Regions from separate parts of the Sporosarcina sp. P37 genome, predicted to be linked through region 4. Evidence: riboswitches for the same ligand, from Rfam matches in the RefSeq annotation. Region 4 holds a riboswitch; each other region holds the start of a gene.

Region 1 (4,305 bases), 750 kb from region 4:
CCCGCTTGCGTTGCAAGGGATTGGCGCGCAGGAGAGGCGACTCCCGGAGGATCAGCCCGACAGGCGAGACAGCCAAAGGAAGCAACGCGACCTGGCTGGCTCACCGCGGGCCCCCGGGAAAGCGTCCCCTCCGAAGCGCCCATCCCCGCCCCTGGCCAAACTCCAGCCTCTCAAAGTCTAAAAAAAGTGACCCGTCGCTTGGTTGGCATCAGCATACGCTTATTTGCTATACTGAAAAAAAGGAGGATTCCATTATGACTATGACATACTACGGTTATCCAAAATGCACCACGTGCCGCAAAGCGAAGAAATGGCTTGAGAATGAAGGGATTTCATTCGAGGAAAAAAACATTGCAGAACAACCTCCAGGCGAAGACGAACTGCGCACGATGATCAAGAACTCCGGCCTTGAAATGAAAAAGTTGTTCAACACAAGCGGCAAGAAATATCGTGAGCTTAACTTAAAAGACAAACTGCCAACTATGACAGACGATGAAAAAATCACATTGCTCGCTTCGGACGGGATGCTCATTAAACGGCCGATCGTCTCTGACGGCCAAAAAGTTACCGTCGGATTTAATGAAACCGCGTTTTCAGAAACGTGGAAGAAATGATTTAGTTTCTTGTTTTTACAGGGGAACTATGGCAAACTGAATAAAGACAAACTATTATAATTTTGGAGGTAACGACATGAGCACACCAAAAGAATTGCGTTATTCAGAAGAGCATGAATGGGTAAAAGAAGAAGACGGTAAATACCGAATTGGAATCACACATTTCGCACAGTCTGAACTGGGGGACATCGTGTTCGTTGAATTGCCGCAAGTAGGCGATCAATTGAAATCAGACGAGCCTTTCGGAAGCGTTGAATCAGTGAAAACTGTTTCAGAATTATACGCTCCACTGACTGGTAAAGTTGTGGAAGTAAACGAAAATCTGGAAGACAGCCCGGAATTAGTTAACGAATCTCCATATGAAGATGCGTGGATGGTTGTTGTCGAAATCGAAGACAAAGCTGAACTTGATGCGTTAATGACAGCTGAGCAGTACGAGGAAATGACAGCTGAATAATACCGAAATTTAAATGCGCTGGAACGTTTCAGCGCTTTTTTTATACGCTGGGAGGAAACAGCATGGACACGAAAGTTCTAATTGTGGAAGGCGGCTCCGACCGCAAGCGGCTGTTGCCGATCCTTGCTGAGCCGGTGGAGATTCTCTGTACTAACGGCACCATCAGTCCGTACCATATTGAAGAACTGCTGGCACCCTACGAACAACAGGAACTCTTCGTTTTTCTGGATGCGGACGCTTCAGGCGATTCTATTCGCAAGCTCTTCAAACAACTGTATCCGGAAGCGAGACATTTATATACGGACCGTCTCTACCGTGAAGTGGAAACGACCCCCGTCAAATTATTGGCTGCCATTTTAGCGGCCGCCAATTTTAAAGTACATCCGAACTACTTGGCAGGTGGACCTCATGAATAACTGGACAATAGAAGACTGGCAGCGTGCACAGGCGGCAGAGCAAGTGGCCGCTTTCTATTTATTTACCCCGATGTGCGGTACATGTGCAGTTGCTTCCAAAATGCTGAATGTAATTGAAACGATGCGTCCGAAGTTACCTATCGGAAAAGCAGATTTAAACTATGTTCAGGAAATTGCAATTGAATATGAAATCGAAAGTGTGCCGTGCCTGCTCATTCATCGTAAAGGGCAGCCAATTGAAAAGATTTATGCCTTTCAATCCGTGCCGTTTCTACTCGGGAAACTCAGTTGACAATGGAATTCAATGTGTGGTATAAGTAGGGTAATCAACTGAATACAAAACTCTTATATAGAGCGGTGGAGGGAAGTGCCCTATGAAGCCCGGCAACCGTCACATTTGTGAAATGGTGCCAATTCACTCAGAGCAAGTCGCTTTGACAGATGAGAGAAATGGAAACGTACATAATGACTTATACGTTCGGCCTTTCTGCTTGTCCGCAGAAAGGTTTTTTTATTACCAAAAGCGAAAGACGCCGTTAAGCTCCGGCAGGCGTTAGAAGACAATGAAAGAGGATTACATGAGGTGGTGCAGAAAATGATTCAACTAACAAACGTTCATAAAAAATTCCATTTGAACCGTTCAGAAATAATCGCGGTAGATGATGTATCGCTAACCATCAAAGAAGGAGAAATTTTCGGCGTCATCGGTTACAGTGGTGCAGGAAAAAGTACTTTGATTCGGCTGCTGAATGGTCTTGAAACACCCACGTCCGGCAGCATTATGATTCACGGACAGGAAATGACGACATTAAAAGGAGCCGGTCTTCGCAATGCCCGTCAGAAAATCAGTATGATCTTCCAGCACTTTAACTTGCTGTGGTCAAGAACCGTGGAAGAGAATATTATGTTCCCGCTCGAAATTGCGGGTGTGAAAAAATCGGTTCGCAAGCAAAAAGTAAAAGAACTGATAGATCTGGTCGGGTTGACTGGCCGTGAAAAAGCTTATCCCGCACAGTTATCAGGCGGTCAAAAACAACGTGTCGGCATCGCGCGCGCACTTGCGAATGACCCGGAAGTACTACTTTGTGATGAAGCGACATCCGCGCTTGATCCTGAAACGACAAATGCAATCCTCGATTTATTGACAGACATCAATGAACGTCTTGGACTGACTATTGTCCTTATCACGCATGAAATGCATGTTATCCGTAAGATTTGCCATCGTGTAGCAGTCATGGAAGCAGGGAAGGTCGTGGAGATCGGCAACGTGCTCGACGTCTTTCAATCTCCGCAGGCTGACATTACAAAGCGTTTTATTTCACAGGTGACCGACACTGGCGATACAGACGCAGCGATCGCACACCTGCAGGAGGAAACTCCACACGGAAAGCTGATTAAGCTAGCCTTCATCGGGGAGCGTACAGAGCAGCCTGTCCTTGCTGAGCTGATCCGGAAATACCCGATTGAGGTCAATATCGTCCAGGGAAATATCTCGACTACACGGGACGGCGCGTACGGCACACTGGTCTTGCAGCTGGCAGGGGACGCGGCGGTTGTTGATGAAGCGATCGCTTTCTTAGATGCCAATGAAGTGAAGACGGAGGTGCTGAAGAATGATTGAGCAGTGGTTCCCGAACGTCAATTGGGAGAAAATGTGGGCGGCGACGGGCGAGACACTTTATATGTCCGCGTACTCCACGTTATTCACGTTTATTTTTGGTGTCGCACTCGGTTTGCTGCTATTCCTGACAAGTCCGGGGCAACTCTGGGCCAATAAAATCACCAATGTCTTTACAGGGGCATTTGTCAATGTGTTCCGGTCCATTCCGTTTATCATTTTGATTATTTTATTGCTGCCTCTGACTAATTTGCTTATTGGAAGTATGCGCGGACCGAATGCCGCGTTGCCAGCGTTAATTATCGGCGCAGCACCGTTCTACGGACGCATGGTGCTGATTGCGCTGCAAGAAATTGATAAAGGAGTTATCGAAGCGGCACGTTCAATGGGTGCGAAAACTTCTACCATCATTTTCAAAGTGCTGTTGCCTGAATCCATGCCCGCGCTAGTGTCTGGGATTACAGTGACGTCAATTGCGCTGGTCGGATATACAGCGATGGCAGGGGTAATCGGCGCCGGGGGACTCGGTACACTTGCGTATTTGGAAGGGTTCCAGCGTAACCGCGGCGATGTGACGATGATGGCGACAATTTTAGTTTTGATCATCGTATTCATCATTCAGTTTATCGGTGATTTCTTTGTAAAACGTATGGACAAGCGATAACAGGATTTTCAGGGAAACCTGTCAACCATAAATATAATCCAGTAATGGAGAGGGAGAAATGTGAAGATGAAGAAGTTTTTATTTGGTCTATTCGCGGCGGCACTTGTGCTGGCACTGGCAGCATGCGGCACAAAAGATGATAACAGCGAAGATGCGGCACAGGATGCAGATGACGCAGAAAAGGGCGACAAAACGACTTTGACAGTCGGAGCGTCCAACACGCCGCACGCAGTAATTTTAGAAAAGGCGAAGCCACTATTGGCTGAAAAAGGGTACGATTTGAAGATTGAGAGCTACACAGATTATGTACTGCCAAACAAAGATTTGGATGAAGGCACATTGGATGCGAACTATTTCCAGCACATTCCATATCTAGAGAGTCAAATTGCAGATTTCGGTTATGATTTTGTCAATGCAGGTGCAATTCACATCGAGCCGATCGGTGTCTACTCAAAGAAATATGATTCATTGGAAGAACTTCCTGATGGTGCAACGATCTTAATCAGTAACTCTGTAGCGGATCACGGGCGCGTACT
Region 2 (4,305 bases), 260 kb from region 4:
AAGGCAAGGGGAGCGGTCTGATCAATCGTCCCGACACGGCAGCCGCCATCATACAGGCAGCGAAGGCAGGGGGATTGCCTGTCAGTGTGAAAACCCGCCTTGGCTACACAGATATTGAAGAGTGGCGCACATGGCTCAGACATGTGCTGGAGCAAGATATCGCCAATCTGTCAATCCATCTGCGCACCCGCAAAGAGATGAGCAACGGGAATGCGCATTGGGAGTTAATTCCTGAAATCAAGAAACTTCGCGATGAAATAGCACCTGATACGCTGCTGACTATTAACGGAGACATTCTCGATCGCCAAATGGGTCTCGAGCTTGTAGAAAAGTATGGCGTAGATGGGGTTATGATTGGCCGCGGAATATTCCACAATCCATTTGCATTTGAAACAGAGAAGAGAGAGCATGATCATAAAGAACTGCTGGATCTTTTGCGTATTCACCTGGATCTTTTTGATAAATATTCGACAGAGCTTGAACCGCGGTTATTTAAACCGCTGCGCCGATTTTTTAAGATTTATATTAAAGGGTTCCGCGGTGCGGCTGAACTCAGAAATGAACTGATGAGCACGAATACGACTGATGAAGTGCGTGCATTGTTAAATAGTGTGGATCTGGACTGACCTTCTTTTTGAAATGACAGCAGTTATTTGTACACTCACAACAAAAGCCTCCTTGTGATTCCGGAATATAACGGGATCACAAGGAGGCTTTTTATTTACTTCATGTAAGATGAGCGTCTTCTTACTTAAATAAACCGAGCTTTTCGATGCGGCGCACGGCTTCTTCCAGACGTTCTTCACTCTCTAATAAACCGACGCGAATATATCCTTCGCCGTGCGCGCCAAACCCGTTTCCAGGAGATACCGCAACATCTGCTTTATCCAGCAATAAATTAGCAAAGGTTTCGCTTGTAAATCCGTCGGGAACTGGAAGCCAGGCGAAAAATGAACCAGTAGGCGCTGTTACATCCCAGCCGATGCGTTCGCACTCTGTGAGCAATACTGTCAGGCGGCTCTGATAAAGCGCCACTAACTCTTCTACGCATTGCTGCGGGCCTGTTAAAGCCTCGATTGCCGCCCGCTGAACCGCAGGGAAGATGCTTGTAAATAAGTGGTCCTGCAACAGATTTAATGCTTCCACTATTTCAGGATTACCGACCGCAAAGCCGACGCGCCAGCCTGCCATATTATACATTTTAGAGAGGGACAGCATTTCAATGCCAACATCCTTTGCTCCTTCAGTTTGTAAAAAACTGATTGGCTTCTTGCCTTCAAAACCAATTCCTCCATACGCAAAATCCTGTAAAACAGCAATTTGATTTTCTTTGGCGAAAGCCACCGTCTTTTCATAAAATTCAGGTGTTGCTGTCACGCCTGTAGGATTACTCGGATAATTCAAGTACATCAGTTTAGCATCTTTTTTCTGCTCGTCAGTTAATTCTTCATAATCAGGAAGAAAATCATTTTCCTTGCGCAGCGGCATCGTTTCAAATCGGATATCCGCTAAACTGACTCCCGATAAATAGTCAGGGTACCCCGGATCGGGCAGGAGTAATAATTCGCCTGCATTCATAATAGCCAGCGGCAGTTCTACGACGCCAATTTTCGTGCCTCCGAGTACCGCAACTTCTGTTTCAGGATCAATTGTGACGTTATATTCCCGCTGATAGTATTCTGCCACCGCTTGTTTCAGCGCAAGTGTTCCTCTAAATGGAGAATAGCCATGTGTGGCCGGATCTTCAACAGCTTCCTGCAGCGCTTTAATAATATGTGTAGGTGTTGGCTGATCAGGGTTTCCGCGTCCCAGATTAATAACGTCTCTGCCTTCAGCCTGTGCCTTTTCTACTTTTTCCAGTAATAACGTAAAGAAATGCGGAGGGAGCTTTTGTAACCGATTGGACAAAGCCATAGTCTATTCCTTCTTTCTCTGATGAGGTATTTGCGTTAAGTATACATAGATCATACTAGACTTTACAATAGAAGGATTGTAATTCAATGCCGGATAATGCAATGAATCGATGGAGAAAAAATAATACTGATAGAAAAAGTCGGATTTTATGAAAATATAGCGTGAATCAGCTTGACAGTTTAATTAATTCAGACTAGTATATATTTTACGCATAGAATTTAATAGAAATCTCTTATCGAGAGCGACTGAGGGAAAAGGCCCGATGAAGTCCAGCAACCCCTTGAATGAAACAAGGAAGGTGCCAAATCCTGCAGAATGGTTTTCCATCTGAGAGATAAGCTGAGAATAGTTCAGTACTTCTTTCATTTAGAAAATGAAAGAAGTTTTTTAATATAAAAGATTAATTTCAGCTGCATGTACTTAGTAACTGCTGGGATACAGAAAGAAGGGAGAACATGATTCAAATACAACATTTGTCTAAGGCGTATCAGACAAAAGATAAAGTGGTAAAAGGTGTAGATGATGTATCACTGGACATCGGGACCGGGGAAATATTTGGCATTGTCGGATATTCCGGAGCGGGAAAAAGTTCTCTCATACGCTGTTTGAATTTGTTGGAAAAGCCTACAAGCGGCACTATTTTAATCGACGATGTAGATTTAACGAAGTTATCGGGAGCACAGCTTCGGCAGGCACGTTTGAAAATAGGGATGATTTTTCAGCACTTTTATTTAATCAGCCAAAAGACGATATTCGAAAACATTGCATTTGCACTGCGGGCGGCAAAAATGCCTTCAGACAAAATAGAGGCACGTGTCATGGAACTGCTTGAAATGGTAGGACTGTCTGACAAGCGCAATGTATATCCTGCGCAGTTGAGCGGGGGACAGAAGCAGCGTGTCGGTATTGCAAGAGCGTTAGCCAATAATCCATCTGTGCTGCTTTGCGATGAAGCGACATCCGCACTGGATCCTAACACAACTATGTCCATTTTGCGTCTGCTGAAAAAGATCAATAAAGAGTTGAACATCACAATAGTTTTAATTACACATGAGATGAATGTGGTAAAAGAGATTTGTGATCGGATGGCGATTATGCAAGCGGGCAAAGTGATTGAAGAAGGTCCGGTGTATGACATTTTTGCTAATCCTGTTCAACCTTTGACGAAGGAGTTTATCAGCAGTGTGGTTTCTTATGATATTCCTGAAAGTGTCACTGCCGGCCTAGCCGGCACATTGATAAAAATCACGTTTAAAGGTGAAGTCGCAATGGAAGGTGTAATTTCCGATACGATGCAGAAGTATAAAGTCAAAGGGAATTTCCTGCACGGGTCGATTGAATATATTCAGGAACGGGCACTCGGGATTTTCTTGATGGAATTACAGGGAGCGCGCGAAGATGTAGAGCAGGCCATTGCATACATACTGGAACAAAATGCTGAAGTGGAGGTGATCCGATAATATGTTCGATGTGTCCCATATCATAGAACTGATGCCGGATATCACAAAAGCTTTCGGCGAAACGTTATATATGATCGGTATTTCACTTTCCATTGCTTTAGTTATCGGTCTGCCGCCTGGGGTTCTGTTATTTACAACGGATAAAGGATTAATTCTGGAGAATCGTGCAATTAACTCTATAGTCGGATTTTTCGTCAATGTCGTCCGTTCTATTCCGTTCATTATTTTGCTTGTAGCACTAATCCCATTAACCAAACTAATCGTAGGGAACACGATTGGCCCAACTGCAGCAAGTGTATCTCTTTCTGTGGCAGCCATTCCTTTCTTCGCAAGAATTGTTGAAACATCGATGCGTGAAATAGACAAAGGTGTTATAGAAGCTGCTATATCAACAGGGGCTTCGCCGTGGATGATTATCTGGAATGTATTGCTGCCTGAATCAAAGTCAAGTATTATCCAAGGACTTACATTGACTTTGATCAACCTGGTTGCCTATTCGGCAATGGCCGGATTTGTTGGCGGCGGAGGAATAGGTGACTTGGCGATTCGCTTTGGCTATTACCGATATGATGACAGTATTATGCTGGTTACTGTCGCTATTTTAATCGTTCTTGTACAGCTGATACAATTTAGCGGAGACCGTTTTTCAAAAATGATAGATAAAAGATAATAGGGGAGAGATGGATGATGAAGAAACTGGTACTTGCTTTCATACTAACTTTGGCAGCAGCCGCTTTAGCTGCCTGCGGAGGAGAAAAGACTGCTGAAAAATCGGATGATGATAAAAACCTTCGTTTTGGTGCAACAGCAGGCCCTTACAGCGACATGCTGAAAAAAGCAATTCAGCCTGGACTTGAAGAAAAGGGGTATACTGTGACCATCACAGAATTCAGTGATTATATTCAGCCGAATATTGCATTGGACAATGGGG
Region 3 (4,305 bases), 830 kb from region 4:
ACGGCAACTGGTGTATTCCATTTTCGATGCAAAAAGCAGAAAAACATCTGCACAGCACTTGCTCGTCACATTTCAAAAATCAGTAGCCAAAGTGATTTCCGCTCACTAAACGAAGGCGCCTTACAAGCGGTAGGCGTAGCGATGAGACTGACAGGCGTACTTCCTGTCTGGCTCATTGATGAAGCCATCCGCCAGCGCCGCAGTGAGTTCAATGCCGTTCTGGTTCTAGTGTTAGGGTCGTTGCTCGACTCATTGTCGGGTGATGTAGTTAGCAACAGTCCACTCTTAGGACCCGCGCAGGCACGTGGGGGATTGCCTTACGTCATGAGCCAGCTGGCAAAGAACACGCCAGTTGTCTCATGACTTCGGCCGACCCCGCAGTTGTGCCTGCGCTGCTGAGTGGATGCAATCCAAGTACTCTTTTAAAAGAGATGAAGTTCAGTGACTACTAGACGACTAGCGTATGCTTTGGCAAATGACGTGTCATGTTCTGCTTCCCCCTAACTGAACGGAGGCGCCTTACAAGCGGTCGGCGAAGTGATGAGACAGTCAGGCGTTCTTCCTGTCTGGCTCATTGCGTAGCCATCCGCCAGCGCCGCAGTGGGTCCAAGGACGTTATGCTTCTCTTATAACAATGACGGCAACTGGTGTATTCCATTTTCGATGCAAAAAGCAGAAAACCATCTGCACAGCACTTGCTCGTCACATTTCAAAAATCAGTAGCCAAAGTGATTTCCGCTCACTAAACGAAGGCGCCTTACAAGCGGTAGGCGTAGCGATGAGACTGACAGGCGTACTTCCTGTCTGGCTCATTGCGGAAGCCATCCGCCAGCGCCGCAGTGAGTTCAATGCCGTTTTGCTTCTCTTATCACAAAGACGTCAGATTATGTAATCCATTCATGATGCAAAGGAGCAGAACGCAGGCTGCACAGCCATTCGCCCCCAGCACTGCAGTGAGTTCATAGCCGTTATCCATGCCAAAAAGAGGCTATCGCATGAAGGTCTGATGACTTCATGGATAGCCTCTTTTATTATGGTATTAGTTTCTTACTGGCGGTCCGCCTTTGATTGCGATATCTTCTGACACGTGGTCGAACTTCTTGAAGTTCTCACGGAACGCATCGGCTAAGCGATTTGCTTCTTTATCGTATTCATTCGGATCTTCCCATGCATAACGAGGGTGCAGTACATTGTTTGGCACGCCTTCGATTTCCACAGGCATATTTAATCCGAAGATTTCGTTCTTTTTCGTTTCTACATTATCCAATTTACCGGCGATAGCAGCGCGCACCATTGTGCGTGTGTAGCCTAAGTTCATGCGTGAACCTACACCGTAAATTCCGCCTGTCCAGCCTGTGTTGACCAGGAATACTTTCGCGCCGTGCTCTTCGATTTTCTTCCCAAGCATCTCTGCATATGTCGCAGCAGGAAGCGGCAGGAACGGTGAACCGAAGCAAGTAGAGAATGTTGGTTCAGGTGTAGTAATTCCACGCTCAGTTCCAGCAAGCTTGGAAGTGAAGCCGCTCAGGAAGTGGTACATAGCCTGTTCCTTAGTAAGAATCGAGATTGGAGGCAATACGCCGGAAGCATCAGCAGTCAAGAAGATGATGTTTTTCGGGTGACCTGCAACAGATGGTGTAACAATATTATCGATATATTCGATAGGGTATGCAGCACGTGTGTTTTCAGTCAGCGCGTTATCATCATAGTCAGGAATGCGGGTATCTTCATCCAGCACTACGTTTTCCAATACGGAACCAAAACGGATGGCGCCAAAGATTTCTGGTTCTTTTTCTTCTGAGAGGTTGATGCATTTCGCATAGCAGCCGCCTTCAATATTAAATACGCCGTTGTCGGACCAGCCGTGCTCGTCGTCTCCGATCAGCTTGCGGTTAGCGTCTGCTGAAAGTGTAGTTTTACCTGTTCCGGAAAGACCGAAGAACAATGTTACATCACCTTCATCGCCAACGTTGGCTGAACAGTGCATAGAAAGAATTCCTTGTTCAGGAAGCAAGAAGTTCATAACAGAGAAAATGGACTTTTTCATTTCTCCCGCATATTCAGTACCGCCGATTAAGACAATTCGCTTCTCAAGAGATACAATGATAAATGTCTCGGAATTTGTTCCATCCACTTTGGGATCTGCTTTAAAAGAAGGAGCAGCCAAAATAGTGAATTGTGCTTCGTGTGATTTCAATTCCTCGGCAGTCGGACGGATGAACAGCTGGTGAACGAACAAGTTCTGCCAAGCCAGTTCATTGATGACTTGAATCGACAGCTGGGAGTCTTTATCTGCACCCGCAAATCCTTTAAATACGAAAAGTTCTTCTTTTTTCCCTAAATGTTCAATCACTTTCGTGTATAATGAATCAAAGACTTCTTCAGAAATCGGACGGTTAACGTTGCCCCAGTCTACTTTATCCTTAGACACTGCATCTTCTACGATGAATTTGTCCTTAGGAGAGCGTCCTGTATATTTACCAGTACGCGCAGCGACTGCACCGTCTGCTGAAAGCTGTGCTTCATTTCTTGCTGCTGCTTTTTCTGTCAACTCTGCCACAGACGCTTGGATCGTCACGTTGCTTCCACTTAGAAGACTTTTTAAACTATCATCAATTTTTGCAGATATCATGTTTACATACCGTCCTTTGCGTAGTCGTTTAATTTTTATTTAGATGAGAATATCCTAATTCGTAAATAGTATAACACATTAAGAATAATAATCTATACTAATTGAAAACTCAAGTGATTCAGGGGAAAAAGTTTGACAAAATGCAAACTTTTTAATACGATGTGACATGAACGGATACTCTTATCCCGAGTTGGTGGAGGGTACAGGCCCTGTGAAACCCGGCAACCTGCAAAAGACGTATGTCTCGCGCGAAGGTGCCAAACCTGAAGCAAGGTTTAATTCCTTGGACGATAAGAGTGAAAGGTGCAGCGCGTGAAATTTTGCCTTTTACTCATGGATTGAATATGAGTGAAGGGCTTTTTATATTTTCCGGCCCTGAATCCTTATGGTATATGCTTGACGTCTAGGCGTGGAACTTTACCAGGGACTTATGAGAGTACCGTATCAAGTTGCTTAATAGGGGGAAACATACATGACAAATCGTCGACTGTTTACATCAGAATCAGTGACAGAAGGCCATCCTGACAAGATGTGCGACCAAATTTCAGATGCAATTCTGGATGCAATTTTGCTGGAAGATCCAAATGCACGTGTAGCGTGTGAAACGAGCATCACTACAGGTCTCGTATTAGTAATGGGGGAAATCACTACATCAACGTATGTAGATATCCCGAAAGTCGTTCGTGATACAGTGAAGGAAATCGGCTATGTGCGTGCGAAATACGGCTTTGATTATGAAACTTCAGCTGTGCTGACATCCATTGATGAACAATCACCTGAAATTGCAGCAAGTGTCAATGTGGCGCTGGAAGCACGCGAAGGCTCGATGTCAGATGAAGAGCTCGATGCAATCGGAGCGGGTGACCAGGGGCTGATGTTCGGTTATGCTTGTAATGAAACGCCGGAATTAATGCCTTTACCAATCAGTCTTTCACATAAATTAGCACGCCGATTGGCTGAAGCGCGTAAAGAGGAACTGATTCCTTATTTGCGTCCTGACGGTAAAACACAGGTGACAGTGGAGTATGATAAAGATAATAATCCTGTACGCATCGACACCATTGTTATTTCGACTCAGCATCACCCGGAAGCGACGCTCGATCAAATCGAGAAGGATATAAAAAGAGTAGTCATCGATGCAGTAGTGCCTAAAAACTTGCTCGATGAACAGACGAAATACTTCATCAACCCGACAGGAAGCTTCGTAGTCGGCGGCCCTCAAGGTGATTCCGGTCTGACTGGACGTAAGATTATCGTGGATACGTACGGCGGTTATGCCCGTCACGGCGGCGGTGCATTCTCTGGTAAAGACGCGACAAAAGTTGACCGTTCTGCTTCTTATGCAGCCCGTTATGTTGCAAAGAATATCGTAGCAGCAGGCTTGGCAGAGCACTGTGAAGTTCAGCTGGCTTATGCAATTGGTGTGGCAAGCCCGGTTTCCATTTCCATCAATACGTTTGATACAGGTAAACTGTCTGAAACACAATTGGTCGAGTTCGTCCGTGAGCTGTTCGACCTCCGTCCTGCAGGCATTATCAAAATGCTGGATCTTCGTCGTCCGATCTATAAGCAGACAGCAGCATATGGCCACTTTGGCCGCACTGATATCGAATTGCCATGGGAGCAGACTGATAAAGTAGATGCACTGAAAGAACTGGCTGGTCAAGTCAGCG
Region 4 (4,305 bases):
TTGTGGTTATAGCGGTCAACTCCCGCTTCTTTCAGACGGACCGCCTGTTCAGGTTTTAAAATACCGAGACAAGCACAAACTGTCATCCCTTTGTGTTTTTCCTTGATCTGTCTGACGGAATCAATGACAATATCAAGTTCTTTTTCCCTCGGTCCGCGCCCGCTTGCCACGATACAATAGGTGCCCGCTTTATTGGCCGCGGCACGTTCTGCACCTTCAAGAATTTCTTCCGATTTCATCATGGCGTATTTCTCGACCGGCGCCTTAGAAACTATGGACTGCGCGCAGTAGCCGCAGTTCTCTGGACAAAGACCTGATTTCGTATTAATGATCATGTTTAACTTTACTTTGTTCCCAAAATAATGTGATCGAAGTGAGTAAGTCGCGTGCAGTAATAATAGCAGATCTTCGTCAGGGCTGTTTAATATTGCGAGCGCTTCCTCATCATTCAGCACGTGCCCCTCAAGAACTTTATTAGCCAATTGTTGATAATCCATTATAATGTACGCCTCACTTTCAAATGTTTTGAAATCCTGAATGCAAAGATACCTGCCAGCGCTGCCAGAAGAAGATCTTTCGGTAACGGCGGAACCATCCACAGCCAGGCTATTTTGTAGGTGAATACTTCCGGCGCAGCAGCCCACATTTTATAGGCCAAATACATCCAGTTCGTGCCCAGTATGTAATTGATTGCTGTTGCGACGTATGCTGCAATAATAAATGCAGGCAGTGAATGATTTTTCTCTACGATTTTTCCGGCTACATAGGCTATTAAAATGAACGTTACGATAAAACCAAATGTAGGACTCAAAATTTGGCCAAAGCCGCCCGAAAATTTAGCGAAAACCGGTGCGCCTGCCAGCCCGATTAACATATACACTGTCATGGACAGAGCGCCAAGAAGGCTGCCTAGTAATAAACCTGACAGGATGGCAAAAAACGTCTGCAAAGTGATGGGGACGCCTCCGACCACCAAAAACGGTACGAATGAAGTGATGTTCGCTCCAATCATCATCAAAGCTGCAAACATCCCGCTGTATACAATCGTCAGTGCACTGAATTTGCTCACGGGACGTCTTTCTGTTGCTGTTGTCATTATGACACCTCTTTTTTCTTTTAGTTACTAGTAAAATGATAATGGTTAACTCAATTTGTGTCAATAACATATTTTTATAGGTTGACATAAAACAAAGCAAAAAAAAAAGACCGCCAGCACAGCGCTGTCAGCCTTACTTTTTTTCGTCAATCTGTTCTTCTTTTTCTTTGCGGAATAAAATGGAGGAAAGCAGACCGCTGAATATAGCAGCTCCGATCGTAATGTACACCCGCATATCATAAGCAACTTCTTCGTAACTGTTGCCGAGCATAATCCAGGCAAGTGTGCCTACAAGAACAGCGATCGGAAAAGAGTATTTAAAAAACCGCATAATACCTCACCTTTTCAAGTTATTCTTTCAATTTTATCATATCTGCAGCAGTTTCTCTATGAAACGAACCATCTTTATGAACTTCACTAATCGTTCACTTGACGATGACCGACAAAGCCGCTATGATATGGTTAGAATTATCGAAATAATTTAATAAGATCGTATCTTATCAAGAGAAGCTGAGGGACTGGCCCGTCGACGCTTCAGCAACCAGCTATTTAGGCAAGGTGCTACTTCCAGCAGTATGGGATGGTGTCATACTGAAAAGATGAGAGGGAACTAGTCATTGAGATTACAAAGCCTTCTAATATACTTGAAGGCTTTTTTTAATTATAACGGTAAAGGGGAGACGGGATTATGTCATTGCTGGAGAAACTTCAAACAAATGTCCTCACTGCAGATGGGGCGATGGGAACCATTTTATATTCTTATGGAATTGATTATTGTTATGAAGAACTGAATATAGAAAAGCCCGAAATTATAGAAAAGATTCACCAGGATTATATTGAGGCAGGAGCAGATATCATTCAAACGAATACGTACAGTGCGAACGCTATTAAGCTGGCACGTTACGGGCTGGAGAACCGCGTAACAGATTACAATAAAGCAGCCATTCAAATTGCCAAGCGCGCAGCTGCACCAGGCGGACAGTTTGTTTTAGGGACGATCGGCGGTCTGCGCGGAATTCGCAAAAGCGATGCGACGTTGGACGAAATTAAGAAAGTCGTTCTTGAACAGGCAGATGCATTATTGACCGGTGATCCGGACGGTCTGCTGTTGGAGACGTACTATGATTTCGAGGAACTGTCTTCAGTTGTAACCACGTTGCGCGAGATTACAGATGTTCCATTGATTGCCCAAGTATCCATGCATGATCCCGGCGTTTTACAAAACGGACTTTCCTTGAATGATGCACTGCATCAGCTCGATTCACTCGGCGCTGAAATCGTAGGAGTCAACTGCCGCCTCGGTCCGTATCATACAATTCAGGCATTCGAAAACGTCACCTTGCCGGAAAAAGCATTTTTATCCGCTTATCCAAACGCCAGCCTGCTGGATGTTGAAGACGGGCGAATTGTGTATGAATCAGAAGCAGAGTATTTCGGCCGCGCCGCCGTGCTGCTGCGTGACCAGGGAGTTCGGCTGATCGGCGGATGCTGCGGTACAACGCCTAAACATATTAAAGCTGCCAAAACACGATTAGAAGGGCTGTCACCTGTTACTAAAAAAGTTGTACAGCCATCAAAACCGATTGTGATTCAGGAAGCCGGCCCTGTAAAGCATCAGCCGCTCCATGAAAAGGCTAAAACAGAACGGACAGTGATTGTGGAACTGGATACACCGCGCCACCTGGAGACTGAAGATTACATTAAAGGGGCGAACCTGCTGTATGATGCAGGCGTAGATGCAATTACGATGGCGGATAATTCACTGGCTTCCCCGCGGATCAGCAATATGGCGATGGGCTCTATTATAAAAATGCAGCATAATGTCCGTCCCCTTGTACACTTAACTTGCCGTGACCATAACTTAATCGGCCTGCAGTCACATTTAATGGGACTTGATGCTCTGGGCATACACGATATCCTGGCCGTTACAGGTGACCCGACAAAAGTTGGCGACTTCCCGGGCGCAACAAGCGTCTACGATGTATCAAGCATGGAATTGCTGCAGCTGATCAAGAAACTGAATGAAGGAATTTCATTCTCCGGTAAACCATTGCGGAAAAAAGCGAATTTCTCTATTTCAGCGGCCTTCAATCCGAACGTGCGCGTCGTTGAACGGGCCGTGCAGCGGCTGGAGAAGAAGATTGAAGCCGGTGCCGACTACTTCATTACGCAGCCAGTTTACACAAAAGAGAAAATCATCGAAGTATACGAGGCAACTAAACATTTGGATACACCAATATTCATTGGAATTATGCCATTGACGAATATACGGAATGCGGAATTCCTGCATCATGAAGTACCTGGAATTAAGCTGTCTGACGAAGTATTGGAAAGAATGCGCGAGTGCGGTGATGACCGGAAAAAAGCAACTGAAACAGGCATTGAAATTGCCAAGGAACTTATTGACACTGCGGCAAAGTATTTTAACGGCCTGTACCTCATCACCCCATTCCTGCGTTACGACATGACCTTAGAGCTGTATGAATATATTAAAGAAATAGATGAGCAGAAGGAGAGGGAATTAACACATGCAGAGACATCCTATTGAAGAACAACTAGAGAAACGAATCCTTATCATTGATGGCGCGATGGGAACCATGCTGCAAGCGGAAGACCTCTCGACGGAAGACTTCGGCGGAGAAGAATACGATGGATGCAACGAATACCTCAGTGTGCTGCGGCCCGACATTTTAGAAAGAATCCATGACGAGTACTTGGAAGCGGGCGCAGATATCATTTGCACCAATACTTTCGGCGGCACCCCGCTTGTATTAAACGAGTTCTCACTGGGGCACCGTGCAGATGAAATCAATGCAAAGTCGGTAGAAATCGCGAAAAAAAGTGCGGCAAAATACTCAACGCCGGAATGGCCGCGCTTCGTCGCAGGCGCAATCGGACCTACGACTAAGACACTTTCTGTCACCGGCGGCATTACGTTTGATGAGCTGTCCAATGATTTCTACGTACAGGCAAAAGCCCTTGTGGAGGCAGGAAGCGACCTGATCCTGATGGAAACGAGCCAGGATATGCTAAACGTCAAAGCCGGCACCATCGGAATTAAAAAAGCATTTGAAGAACTTGGACGTGAAATACCCATTATGATTTCAGGTACAATCGAGCCGATGGGTACAACGCTTGCGGGACAAAGTATCGAAGCATTCTATATTTCAATTGAACATACCAGCCCTCTTTCCGTCGGCCTGAACTGC

Evidence for each region. A riboswitch is a leader RNA that binds a small molecule or an ion and turns the genes downstream of it on or off. The one in region 4 is predicted to bind S-adenosylmethionine.
Region 1: linked by a shared signal. The riboswitch ahead of SporoP37_RS04625 (methionine ABC transporter ATP-binding protein) and the one ahead of SporoP37_RS08505 (bifunctional homocysteine S-methyltransferase/methylenetetrahydrofolate reductase) in region 4 are both predicted to bind S-adenosylmethionine.
Region 2: linked by a shared signal. The riboswitch ahead of SporoP37_RS07110 (methionine ABC transporter ATP-binding protein) and the one ahead of SporoP37_RS08505 (bifunctional homocysteine S-methyltransferase/methylenetetrahydrofolate reductase) in region 4 are both predicted to bind S-adenosylmethionine.
Region 3: linked by a shared signal. The riboswitch ahead of metK (methionine adenosyltransferase) and the one ahead of SporoP37_RS08505 (bifunctional homocysteine S-methyltransferase/methylenetetrahydrofolate reductase) in region 4 are both predicted to bind S-adenosylmethionine.

Annotation. Positions count from the first base shown of each region.
Region 1 is NZ_CP015349.1:866,029-870,333, reverse strand. It holds gene SporoP37_RS04645 (arsenate reductase family protein) at 255-614, shown strand; gene gcvH (glycine cleavage system protein GcvH) at 691-1,071, shown strand; gene SporoP37_RS04635 (toprim domain-containing protein) at 1,134-1,487, shown strand; gene SporoP37_RS04630 (thioredoxin family protein) at 1,480-1,779, shown strand; SAM riboswitch class I at 1,830-1,935, shown strand; gene SporoP37_RS04625 (methionine ABC transporter ATP-binding protein) at 2,083-3,108, shown strand; gene SporoP37_RS04620 (methionine ABC transporter permease) at 3,101-3,769, shown strand; gene SporoP37_RS04615 (MetQ/NlpA family ABC transporter substrate-binding protein) at 3,836-4,305, shown strand, end outside.
Region 2 is NZ_CP015349.1:1,365,436-1,369,740, reverse strand. It holds gene SporoP37_RS07120 (tRNA dihydrouridine synthase) at 1-626, shown strand, start outside; gene SporoP37_RS07115 (pyridoxal phosphate-dependent aminotransferase) at 748-1,914, opposite strand; SAM riboswitch class I at 2,144-2,255, shown strand; gene SporoP37_RS07110 (methionine ABC transporter ATP-binding protein) at 2,370-3,374, shown strand; gene SporoP37_RS07105 (methionine ABC transporter permease) at 3,376-4,044, shown strand; gene SporoP37_RS07100 (MetQ/NlpA family ABC transporter substrate-binding protein) at 4,062-4,305, shown strand, end outside.
Region 3 is NZ_CP015349.1:786,276-790,580, reverse strand. It holds gene SporoP37_RS04130 (hypothetical protein) at 1-363, shown strand, start outside; gene SporoP37_RS04125 (hypothetical protein) at 635-892, shown strand; gene pckA (phosphoenolpyruvate carboxykinase (ATP)) at 1,040-2,632, opposite strand; SAM riboswitch class I at 2,810-2,929, shown strand; gene metK (methionine adenosyltransferase) at 3,105-4,305, shown strand, end outside.
Region 4 is NZ_CP015349.1:1,620,515-1,624,819, forward strand. It holds gene bioB (biotin synthase BioB) at 1-497, opposite strand, end outside; gene SporoP37_RS08495 (biotin transporter BioY) at 497-1,096, opposite strand; gene SporoP37_RS08500 (hypothetical protein) at 1,230-1,427, opposite strand; SAM riboswitch class I at 1,591-1,702, shown strand; gene SporoP37_RS08505 (bifunctional homocysteine S-methyltransferase/methylenetetrahydrofolate reductase) at 1,785-3,644, shown strand; gene metH (methionine synthase) at 3,625-4,305, shown strand, end outside.